DNA from 3 places in the Bacillus sp. 05T22 genome. Region 1 is predicted to be linked to each of the others. Evidence: riboswitches for the same ligand, from Rfam matches in the RefSeq annotation. Region 1 holds a riboswitch; each other region holds the start of a gene.
What was found. A riboswitch is a leader RNA that binds a small molecule or an ion and turns the genes downstream of it on or off. The one in region 1 is predicted to bind S-adenosylmethionine.
Positions count from the first base shown of each region.

Region 2: another riboswitch for S-adenosylmethionine. It lies ahead of AC1DIT_RS17545 (MetQ/NlpA family ABC transporter substrate-binding protein); the one in region 1 lies ahead of AC1DIT_RS03080 (YezD family protein).
Region 3: another riboswitch for S-adenosylmethionine. It lies ahead of AC1DIT_RS17525 (M20 family metallopeptidase); the one in region 1 lies ahead of AC1DIT_RS03080 (YezD family protein).

Region 1 is NZ_JBFTMC010000005.1:50,646-54,838, reverse strand. Features, by position in the region: gene AC1DIT_RS03090 (DUF3888 domain-containing protein) at 1-5, shown strand, start outside; lysine riboswitch at 94-276, shown strand; gene lysA (diaminopimelate decarboxylase) at 608-1,924, shown strand; SAM riboswitch class I at 2,030-2,138, shown strand; gene AC1DIT_RS03080 (YezD family protein) at 2,208-2,351, shown strand; gene AC1DIT_RS03075 (phosphoadenylyl-sulfate reductase) at 2,438-3,142, shown strand; gene sat (sulfate adenylyltransferase) at 3,188-4,193, shown strand, end outside.
Region 2 is NZ_JBFTMC010000061.1:10,927-15,119, forward strand. Features, by position in the region: gene AC1DIT_RS17535 (GNAT family N-acetyltransferase) at 1-425, shown strand, start outside; gene AC1DIT_RS17540 (YdcF family protein) at 754-1,383, shown strand; SAM riboswitch class I at 1,555-1,644, shown strand; gene AC1DIT_RS17545 (MetQ/NlpA family ABC transporter substrate-binding protein) at 1,704-2,522, shown strand; gene AC1DIT_RS17550 (acyl-CoA dehydrogenase family protein) at 2,536-3,696, shown strand; gene AC1DIT_RS17555 (methionine ABC transporter ATP-binding protein) at 3,703-4,193, shown strand, end outside.
Region 3 is NZ_JBFTMC010000061.1:6,657-10,849, reverse strand. Features, by position in the region: partial or broken gene AC1DIT_RS17530 (GNAT family N-acetyltransferase) at 25-384, opposite strand; gene AC1DIT_RS17525 (M20 family metallopeptidase) at 463-1,665, opposite strand; SAM riboswitch class I at 1,759-1,863, opposite strand; gene AC1DIT_RS17520 (AAA domain-containing protein) at 1,950-4,193, opposite strand, start outside.

The DNA.
Region 1 (4,193 bases):
TGTGAAAAATTGTTTGACAAATAATTTATTCGTTTGGTATTGTTAATACCAACATTAGATGTTTGAAAATTAAATAGATTTACCTCATCTACTCTCAAAGGTAGAGGCCGCGATAGGAAAGAGTAAGCTATGGGAGATTTAGTGGAATCTGTGATCATAGATTGAAAGGGACTATTGCCGAAATGTAAGAGTGACCACGTCATTCATATATTGGGACTACATTGAATAAATGTAGTACTGTCATAAGATTTTATTTTATGGAGAGCTATTTGGAGATGTTGATGCGGTTTCTTATTTGAGAAGATAACAACTCGTTTATTTTTTCATGATACATTATTCCTAATAAGAAACGCGTGTGAACATTGTTCCGCGCGTTTTTTGTTTACCCTGCTTTAACGGGCAGTAGGATCTCATATCTTAAAATTCTGAGAAAACAAAGAAGTTAGGTGGAGGATCAACTACCCGTAAAAGCCCGATTGGTGAAGGCTCATAATCAGTGGGGATGAAACTCCCACTGATTAAAGTTTCACTTTATCTAAAAACGCGCTGCAATGAATAGAAGAAGATTGGGGTTATGAGTTTTAGAGGAAATAAGGGAGGAATTCAAATGTATTTACACGGCACAAGCCGAATCAATGAGCAAGGACACTTAGAAATTGGAGGATGCGATACAACGCAGCTAGCCAAACAGTATGGGACACCACTTTATGTATACGATGAGGCTTCTATTCGGGAAAAATGCCGCGCGTTTCATCGTGCTTTCCAGGAAAGTGGATTCTCTTACCAAGTAGCGTATGCAAGTAAAGCGTTCTTGTGCATGGAGATGTGCCGAGTAGCTCGTGAAGAAAATATGTCTTTAGATGTTGTTTCTGGGGGCGAATTGTATACTGCTTTGCAAGTTGGTTTTCCTGCATCACGCATTCATTTTCATGGTAATAATAAGACCGAAGAAGAGATTGTCATGGCGCTGCAAGCAGATGTTGGCTGCTTTGTGGTAGATAATTTCTTTGAAATGGAAATATTACATGACTTAGCACAGCAGTATGGAAAAATTGTAAATATATTAATTCGAGTTACACCTGGAGTAGAGGCGCATACACATGAATATATTACAACAGGGCAAGATGATTCGAAATTTGGTTTTGGAGTTTCGACTGGTCAGGCAATGCAGGCGACTCAAATAGCACTAGAGAAATCAAATTATAATGTGTTAGGTATTCATTCACATATTGGATCACAAATTTTTGAAACAGCAGGATTTGTTCGAGCGATTGAAGTATTGCATAACTTTTTAGAAGAGATAAGAGAACAGACTGGTTATGTTGTAACAGTGTTAAATGTTGGTGGAGGTTTTGGTATTCGTTATACAGAAGCTGATACACCACTTACCCTTGAAACATATGTGCATGCTGTAACAGATGCAGTGAGAGAACAATTTACAAGAAATAATTATCCACTTCCTGAAATATGGATTGAACCAGGTCGTAGTATTGTTGGGGATGCAGGAACAACAATTTATACAGTAGGAGCTGTAAAAGATATCCCTGGCATTCGTAAATATGTGTCAGTCGATGGGGGAATGACAGATAATTTAAGACCAGCTTTATATGGAGCTCGTTATGAGGCGATGCTAGCAAATCGAGGGAAAGAAGAGGCTGAAGAAGTTGTTTCAATTGCTGGAAAGTGTTGTGAGAGTGGAGATATGCTTATTTGGGATATAGAACTGCCGCAAGTTGCTACAGCAGATTTGTTAGCGATCTCTTGTACAGGAGCATATGGATATTCTATGGCTAATAATTATAATCGGATTCGCAGACCGGCTGTAGTATTTGCAAAAGGCGGGGCATCACAAGTTGTTGTTGAACGTGAAACATATGAAAATATAATTGGGAACGATCGCATACGTATAAAAGAGCTTGTGTAGTGATAAAAGGAGTTGTTCAAATAGAGCAACCCCTTTTAAAAAATATAAAATATATCGGAAAACTAGGATTGAAAAAATCAGAATTATGATAAAATACAAATACAAAGCTTATCAAGAGAAGCGGAGGGAACTGGCCCTACGAAGCTCAGCAACCTGCTTATAAGAAGCAAGGTGCTAAGTCCAGCAAAATGGCATCCATTTTGAAAGATAAGGTAAATATATTACCGAACAGTCTTTTCGAAATGGAAAAGATTTTTTTTATGAATAAAAAGGGGGGCTGTTCGTGGGAGTGCGTGGACATTTTGACGAAGTAGCTGAGAAAATTCAAACGATGCTTGCGGATATGAAATATGGTTCTATTACAATTGTTGTGCAAGATGGAAAAGTGATTCAGCTTGAAAAAAGTGAAAAGGTACGCTTAAAGTAAAAAGCGCTGACTAGAAAAACTAGAGGCGGTTTTAATCTATTTTATTAGGTTAAAACCGTCTTTTTGCGTTACAGGGGGGAAAGAACATGCTGACGTATGAAACGTGGAAAGAGGATTTCGTTTCTTTTTTTGAGAAAGATGAAACAAAAGGAGCGTTACAAGTATTAGAGTGGGCCTATAAACATTATGAAAATGAAATTGTATACGCATGTAGCTTTGGTGTAGAGGGGATGGTGTTGTTACATCTTATAAACCAAGTAAATCCATCTGCAAAAGTTGTATTTTTAGATACAAACGTTCATTTTCAAGAAACATACGATTTAATTAAGCGGGTGCGCGAAAGGTTTCCGGATCTTGAAATTATTGAAAAGCAACCCTCGCTAACGCTTGAGGAGCAAGCGAAAAAGCATGGGGATCGTTTGTGGGAACATAATCCGAATCTTTGTTGTAAATTAAGGAAAATTTTATCACTTGAGGAATCCTTATCGAATGGAAAAGCGTGGATATCAGGGCTAAGAAGGGAACAATCTGAAACGCGTAAACATACAAGGTTTATAAATCAGGATCATCGCTTCCAATCTATTAAAATTTGTCCGCTTATTCATTGGACGTGGAAGGAAGTGTGGCGTTACGTATATAAGCATGATTTGCCTTATAATCCATTGCACGACATGGGTTACCCAAGTATAGGGTGTGAAAAATGTACGTTGCCTGTGGGAGAGAGGGGAGATTCAAGGGATGGACGATGGGCTGGAAAGATGAAAACGGAATGTGGCCTTCATGATCAATAAGGTCATGGTTGATTTTAAATATATGTGAAAGAGGCGGACAGGGGAATGAGTAAAACCAAAATATTAGTAAATCGTATTGATGAAACATATGAAATAAAGGGGATTACAAAAGAAATTGAATTGGACAAAATTGCTTTAAGTGATTTAGAGCTTGTTGCAATAGGTGGTTATAGCCCGCTTACTGGATTTTTAGGAAAGAAAGATTATCAATCTGTTATAGAAAACATGCGTTTAGTAAGTGGTGATGTATGGAGTATACCTATTACACTACCAATAACAGAAGAGAAGGCGAAGCAATTAAAAATTGGTGAAGAGGTTCGTCTTGTCAAAGAAAGGACCACATATGGTGTGATTCAAATAGAAGATATTTTTACACCGGATAAAGACAAGGAAGCATTGCTTGTTTATAAAACGACTGATACTGCCCATCCAGGTGTGAAAAAGTTATATGACAGGCCAAATGTTTATGTTGGAGGAACAATTACGCTTGTGAAGCGTTTTGAAAATGATAAGTTTGCTTCTTATCATTTAGATCCAAGTGAAACACGTGCAGAGTTTGCAAAACGTGGCTGGAAAACAGTGGTAGGTTTTCAAACGAGAAATCCTGTTCATCGTGCACATGAATATATTCAAAAGTCTGCACTGGAAATTGTAGATGGCTTATTTTTAAATCCGCTCGTTGGTGAAACGAAATCAGATGATATTCCAGCTGATGTACGTATGGAAAGTTATGAAGTGCTTTTGAAAAATTATTATCCGAGTGACCGTGTCTTTTTAAGTGTTTTTCCAGCAGCAATGCGCTATGCAGGACCACGTGAAGCGATATTTCACGCACTGGTTAGAAAAAACTTTGGTTGTACGCACTTCATTGTGGGGCGTGATCATGCTGGGGTAGGGAATTATTACGGTACGTACGAAGCGCAAGAGATTTTTACGAATTTTACAGTAGAAGAGTTAGGGATTGCACCACTCTTCTTTGAACATAGTTTTTACTGTGCAAAATGTGAGGCGATGGCCTCTACGAAAACATGTCCGCACAGTAAAGAAGAAC
Region 2 (4,193 bases), on a different contig from region 1:
GCAGAGAAGAGCTGCAAGAAATCATACCATATAAAATATCTTTAGAATGGCCAATGCCTGATTATAAAGATATTTTACCATGGGTTGCGGAAGGTTTACGGAAAAATCCAAAGCAAAGTAAGTGGAGTGGACTCATTATTCATAAGGAAGACAATATCATTATTGGTGAAATGGGCTGTAAAGGTGCACCGGATTCAACTGGTACAGTGGAGATTGGATATAGTATCGTATCAAATTATCAAGGAAATGGTTATGCGACTGAAATGGCGCGTGCGTTTGTAAAATGGTTGCAGCAGACTGAAGAAGTACAAACAATTCAAGCGGATTGTTTAACGAGTAATGCCGCTTCAAGTAGAGTGTTAGAAAAAGCCGGTTTTACATGTGTGCTTGAAGAACAACATATGAAATATTGGATTGTAAAGTGAAGTGGAAGAGGTATACGTCCCTAAGAGGGAAAAATATACCTCTTTTTCTTACAAAATGATTACTTCTTTTATATACTTTTGTTTCATCATTCCCTTCTGTGAAAAAATTCGTTACAATGGAGTTGTATGAGAAATTTTGTACATAAATTAAATTCATAAAATATGAACCACAAAAAATAGTAAATTAAAAATCCTCTATTTGAATGAAAACCCTTTATAGCACGAATCAATTGTTGAGAAAAGTGCCTTCTTTCAAATGAACTCAAATATAATGATTTAAAATAGATTATTTTTTAGAAGTATGGATAATGCACGGAGGCCAGTACAAATGAAACAAAATAAGAAAAGTAAAAAAAGAAGAGTCTTGCAAGTGTTCTTGCTTATGGTTAGTTCTATCATTCTATTTGTAAGTTATGCAGCTTACGATATTTGGAGTTATCGCTTTAAAACGGATGAGGTGGATACAGATGCTGCTATTGTACTAGGAGCAGCTTCTTGGAACGGAAAACCATCTCCTGTATTTCGTGAAAGAATCAATCATGCGATTTCTTTGTATAAGAATGGAAGTATTAAAAAAATTATTTTTACAGGTGGTACTAAATTTGAAGCAGAGCAGGAAGAAGCACGTACTGCGAAAGCGTATGCATTAAAGCATAACGTAAAGGATGAAGATATATTAATTGAAACACAGTCGCGTTTTACAGAAGATAATTTAAAGAATGCGAAACAGGTTGGAATTGATAATGGCTTACATACGTATACGATTGTAAGTGATCCTCTTCATATGAAGCGAGCGATGAGAATAGCGAAACATATTGGGATAGATGCATATGCATCACCAACGCCAACATCAGCATATAAAACATTAGATACGGAAATTCCATTTTTCTTTAAAGAATTATGTTCTTATATTGGATATGTTGCATCGTTACCTTTGCGTATGTTGAAAGGCGATTAAAAAATAAAGAAAAGGATAGACAAAGGTAGAGTAGTTCTACGAGTCTATCCTTTTCTTTATGCAAATATGCTTTGGATTTTCTATAAATTTACAAATTATAGAAAAAACTTTCAATAAAAACCTTGTATTTTCATCGGAATAGTGACACAATAGAGTGCATAATCAAATATAATCTTATCGAGAGAAGTGGAGGGAACGGCCCAATGAAGCTTCAGCAACCTATCTGTAATAAAAAAGGTGCTAATTCCGAGTAGATAAGAAGGAAAAAAGATGACAACCTTCTTAATATGTAAGGTTGTTTTTTAGTAGGAGGAGAAGGGATGAAACGTTTATTTTTTACACTTGTAAGTATTGTATGTAGTTTATTTATCATTACGGGTTGCACGCAGACATCAGGGGGCGATCAAAAAGAAATTCGTTTAGGTTTTACACCTGGTCCGTACAGTGATCAAGTGAAAAAAGGGGTACAACCGTACTTAGAGAAAAAAGGGTACAAAATTAAAATTGTTGAGTTTAATTCACCAAACGAAACAAATCCAGCATTAACGAATAAGGATATTGATGCAAATATATTTCAAAGTACTGCTTTTATGAAATCTTACGCAAAAGAAAATAATGCGAAAATTTCAAGTATTATTCAAGTTCCATCAGCACCTCAAGGTGTATACTCTGAAAAACATAAATCATTAGATGATTTGAAAGATGGAATGAAGATTGGGGTACCAAATGATCCAGTTAATTTAGAACGGGCATTACGTATGTTAGAAGGGATTGGCTGGGTGAAATTAAAAGAAAATGTAAATATTTTAACAATCTCTGAAAAAGATATAACGTTTAAAAAGAAAGATTTCAAATTAGTACCACTTGAATCACCACAAATCCCAAGGGCAATGAAAGATTTAGATTACGGCATTATTAACGGAAACCTTGTCATTTCATCTGGACATAAGTTAAAAGAGGCACTGGAATTAGAAAAAACACCATCACAACATAGAATTATTGTTACGGTTCGTGATGAAGATAAAGAAAAACAATTTGCGAAAGATTTAATTGAAGCGTACCATTCACCAGAGTTCAAAAAGATGATTCAGTCTGAAGAACAATTTGAAGGGTTTGTGCTTCCTGACTACTTAAAGTAAAGGAGATCTTGACATGACATTATCATTTATAGAAACAGAAGAACAAGTTCTCGTATTGGAGAAGATAACAGAATTCATTCCGCAATTTGCAGGAAGGGAACATCAACTGAGTGAACTAGGCTCTTTTCCTTTTGAAAATATTAAAGACTTACAAAGTATTGGTTATACAAAATTAACTCTTCCGAAGGATTTTGGTGGGAAGGCGATTTCATTATATGATTTTGTTTTATTTCAAGAGAAGATTGCAGAGGGAGATGGAGCAACAGCTTTGTCTATTGGATGGCATCTTGGAATTGTGAAGGAACTTGCGGAAAATCGCTCGTGGAAACCTGAGATGTTTTCTTGGTTTTGTGAAGAAGTAAAAAAAGGCGCCCTTTTTAACAGGGCGGCAACTGAACCGAAGACAGGGAGTCCTACTCGGGGAGGGAAACCAGAAACATTAGCTGTACAAAAAGGCGACAAGTGGATTATAAACGGAAGAAAAACGTTCACAACGATGGCGCCCGTACTTGATTATTTCATCATATCTGCAAGCATTGAAGGGCGAGATGAGATAGGAGAATTTGTGATTCCAAGACATGAAAAGGGTGTGTTGATTGAAGAGACATGGGATAGTGTTGCGATGCGTGGAACGGCTAGCCATGATCTTGTATTACAGAATGTTGAAATCCCACATGAATTTTTTACAGATGTAAAAGGTTCACAGGCGAAACCGAAAGGAATTGGATGGTTACTTCATATACCAGCATGTTATTTAGGGATTGCGCAGGCTGCAAGAAATTATGCGATTGATTTTGCGAAAGCATATCAACCGAATAGTTTAAATCACCCAATTAGTTTGCTTCCAAACGTTAGAAGATTAGTAGGCGAATTAGAGCTGGAACTCTTGCAAGCTCGTACTTTTTTATACCAAGTTGCGAAAAAATATGATGAGGTGGAAAATAAACAATCTTTACAAGCGGAATTAGCAGCAGCGAAATATATTGCGACGAATGCGGCGATATCAATTGTTGATAAGACAATGAGAATTGTAGGGGCAAAAAGCTTATCTGAAAAGAATCCACTGCACCGCTATTATGTAAATGTTCGCGCTGGTTTACACAATCCACCGATGGATGATGTAACACTCTCATTACTAGCAGATGATGCTTTTAAATCAATTGAAAAGGAGTGAGTGAAAATGATAACGCTACGCGATATCAATAAAACGTTTCAGACGAAAGAAGGTTTATTTCACGGTGTAAAATCAGTCTCTCTGCAAATTGAGGAACATGATATATATGGAATTGCTGGATTAAGTGGTGCTGGAAAGTCTACATTATTACGTACAATGAATTTATTGGAAAAACCAGATTCAGGTGCAGTTATTGTAAATGGAAAAGATTTAACAAAGTTATCCAAGAAAGATTTACGAACAGCAAGACAATCAATTGGTATGATTTTTCAGCATTTTCATCTTCTTCATAATAAAAACGTATCGGATAATATTGCTTTACCATTAGAATTGAAATCAGTTTCAAAAGAAGAGAGAGAAAAACGTGTAAGAGAGTGCTTGGAGATTGTTGGCTTAAGTGATAAAGCGCATCATTTTCCTTCTCAACTAAGTGGTGGACAAAAACAGCGTGTTGCGATTGCTCGTGCATTAGCAAATGATCCCAAGGTATTGCTTTG
Region 3 (4,193 bases), on a different contig from region 1:
GCCTCCTATTTATACAGGTCCATTTTGTACCGCATATTGCAATAACATGTACTTACATTCCGTATTCATACTTGTTCGTTGTACACTCGGATGATACCAAGTTTGGCCGAGTTCAACCGTTTTGTTATTATTTGAAATACTGTACAAACGTGTACTGCCTACAACTTCATTCGTTTTTTGATCTATAACAACAAATGGTAAATCCGTTCCCTTTTCATATCGTTTTACTGCCGTTTCAACATATCGCTCCATATCTTGATAGCTATCCATTTTAGCTATTAAATACGTCCATATTTCTTTATTCCCTTCCACAATTGAAAATAATTTTTCGGCATCATTTGTATCTATTAATCGTAACATTGCTCGTTCATTTGTTATTTGCATGAACAATTCCCCTTTTCTATGTATCTAGCTGTATTATAAATAAAATTTCAAACGAACACCTCCACAATATGAATCACATTATTGATTTCTCTGTGCTTCTTTAAACTCTTCCTTAATTTGATCAAGCGTTCCTTCTTCTGTAATTAATCGATATGCTGCATACGCTAATGCTTTTGCGGATGTAACTAATGCTTTATCGCCAAGTTCCGAACGAGCTGCTTCTCTAAATTCATTCGTATGTGCAACTAAATTATCCGGCCCAATTTTAATATAAGGATGAACCGTTGGTACGACTTGACTCACATTTCCTGCATCTGTTGAACCGATTCCAAGTCTCTCTTTACGATTTACATTTTCACCAAGGTTTTCTAATTCCTCCGCAACCACTTCATTAAATGTTTTTGTCACTAATAGTTCATCGATTTCATTTTGAAACTGATTAATTTTTACTGTTGTTCCTGTTGCTAGCGCTGCACCTTGCGCAATATTTCGTACTTTTTCAGTTACTTCAGCACATCTTTTACGTGTTGCTGCGCGAATAAAGAAACGTGCCGATGCGTAATCTGGAATAATATTTGGTGCCTTCCCTCCTTCTGTAATGACACCATGAATTTTCACATCTGATGGAAGTTGTTGGCGAAGTGCATTAATGCCATTATAAAGCTGAATAATTGCATCTAACGCATTAATTCCTTCTTCTGGGGAAGCAGCCGCATGTGCAGACTTTCCATAAAAATGAAAATCAAGTGGATCAACTGCTAGTGAAGGACTTGTCGTTGCTGTTTTTCCGCTAGGGTGAATCATAAGTGCTGCATCAATATTGTTAAACAAACCTGCTTTCACATAACTTGCTTTTGCGCTTCCATTCGGCCCACCTTCTTCTGCTGGTGTCCCAAATACAACGATTTCACCACCAATTTCTTCAATTGTTTCCGATAATGCAATCGCTGCCGCAACGCTTATTGTGCCAATTAAATTATGACCACACGCATGGCCTAATCCAGGCAAAGCATCATACTCCGCTAAAAAGGCAATTATGGGTCCTTGTTTCCCTGAACTTTTCCGTGCGATAAATCCTGTTTCATGCCCTGCTATATTGTGCTGAAGCTGAAATCCTGCACTCCCTAAAAGTAAACTTAATGTTCTAGATGCAAAGAATTCTTGATTTCCAATTTCAGGATTCGCATGTATATCATGACTTGTTTGTAAGTATTTTTCTTTATTTCTTTCTATACTTTCAGTAATGCTATTTCGGTGTGACGTTACTTGTGTTGTTCCCATTTCCCTATTCCTCCTTTAAATTTGCACATAAAAAAGCCTCTTTCCAAAAGATAGAAAGAGGCTTAAAAAATACAGATTCAAAAATGGCCTTCTTTCTTATCTTTCAAGTCTTTCACTTGCTGGAATTGGCACAGTATTCATATCGAATCCGCTGCCGAGGTTTCATAGGGCCAGTCCCTCCACCTCTCGTGATAAGAAAATCATTTTTATTTTCATAAAATTGCATTAAATTATTTTCATTCTAGTTTTATTCCGACTAAATGTCAAGGAATTACGATCCGATTTTAACGAATATCTAAAAAACCTTTTAAAACGCCAATCGTTTCAGGTGCATGCATTCTCGCACTTATAAAAGGGAATTCCGGACTTCCTTCAAACATCATTTGCGATGTTAACGGAGCACCTACCCAAAAGATTTCATCATCAATACATACAAATGGGAGTGATTTATTTTGCCTTTGTACTCTCACATTTTTTAATGGAATTGGTCCATCGCTATAGATTGTTACTTGCGCTGTTGTACGCATTAACGCCTGCCATACCCTTTTATCTACTTGTCTTGTACTTGGAAGCGAAATAATAATTTTTTGTTTTGCTGACAGAATGTCTTTTAATAATGCTTTCGTCTCTTCCAAATTCATTTGCATAAACCATCTCAAGCGTTTTGTAATTTTTCGTTCTAACAATGGACGCGATGTTGTACGATCATATACATTTCCGTGTCTTTCTATGTGAGCAGTTAAGTGAGATAGCGCTTGTTTTCTAGAAAGGTTTTTCCGCATATACTGACAATCCGATAACTGGATGAACTTCCCTCTTGCCCTTGATACTGCAACGTTTACAAGACGATGATTCTTATGATCAAAGAATAACACGCCAGGGCGCTCTTGCGGATAACTATCTACCGTATCAAATATCATCATGTCTCGTTCAGATCCTTGAAATTTATGAACTGTCGCTGCTAGAACAGGTGTATTTCGATACTTTGTTTTTTGCAATACTTCTCTTATAAATGTTGATAAGAACCGAGACTGTGCCCGATATGGCGTTACAACTCCAATCGATTGCACCCCATCTAATAATCCAATTAAGATCATTTGCATTGCAACTAAACCGGACATAATATTAAAACGAGAACCAGAAGCGGCATCTTTTAAAGAATAAGCTCCCATTAAACTTGTATCAAACAGAGCTGTCGCTTCATTTGCAAACGGCTGTAATTTCGCTAATTCTTGCCTTGCCGAAACAGAAGGATGGTCGAACACTCTATTCTTATAAATAAATGAGTTTGTAAATTTAGATATATCTGCATGCATACGTCTTTGTTCTTGCAACATAAATAAATTCGGATGCTTTTCATAACTATTTACCGATTGCACAATCCCCGCATGATAAAACATATCTTCCCCGAGCCACTTTCTAACAAGCTCATGATTTGCCATCGTAATTGGAGGTAACTGTAAAAAATCACCACAAACGACAATTCGCTTACCAAGAGAAGCAGCTAATGCGATTTGTGGCACATATGCCATACTCACTTCATCTACAACAACTAAGTCAAATGTTCGTTCATAAACAAGAGAATCAATTGCGCATTTAGATAGCGTTGCACCAATTACCTGTGCATTTTCAATATATTCTCTTTCTACCTCTTTAATTTTCGCTCTTTGCTTTCTGAGATCGCCTTCAATTTCTTGTATACGTTTCTTATCAGAAGCAGTCGCCTTATAAGATAAGATTTTTTGACGTAAATCTTGGCGCATTTCCTCTAAATAGAGCTTTTCTTCTCCCCATGACCCATTCGTTGTTTCCACTAATCTAGAAGCAAGCAACGTTTCATGGTTACGTATATGTTCATGTTGACTAAATCCATACCGGACGATTTCTCCTGGTGTCCATTTTTCTTTCTTTTCGATTTGCTTTGTTACTTCACTCATTAATACATCAACTGCCGCATTACTGTGAGCAAGTACAAGTACTGATTTTCCTTTTTGATAATGAGCCGAGATAATGCGTGATAAGTTATAAGATTTCCCTGTTCCAGGCGGTCCCCAAACATATGTTGTCGGATTATAAAAAGAACGATATGCAAGTTCATTCTTCGGATTTTTCATCTTTTCAATATGCTTTGGCGCACTCTTTCCATCCAAAAGACGTTTTACACGCTGACGCTTTTGCTTATCTTTTCGAACTTCTTTCAACCGCTCTTGTAATTGCTCTAATAACTGCCATGGTTCACTATATAAAATCGCTTCTCTTATTTCGCCTTGTATATAATCATTTAATTTCAGTTCGATTTCTAATCCATGTACAGATAGCACTTCTCCTGTTGCTTCCTCACCATCAAATTCAATTCGGATTGGTGTACCATCAGGTAAGCTTACTTCCGAAATAAGCTGAAATACATACACTGTACTCTCATAATCTGTATATAAAAAACGGCCATTTATAATAGATAGCTTACTACCGCCTATCGTTTTCCAATGTTTAATCTCATATGCTAACGCCTGATGCCACTCTTTCATCGT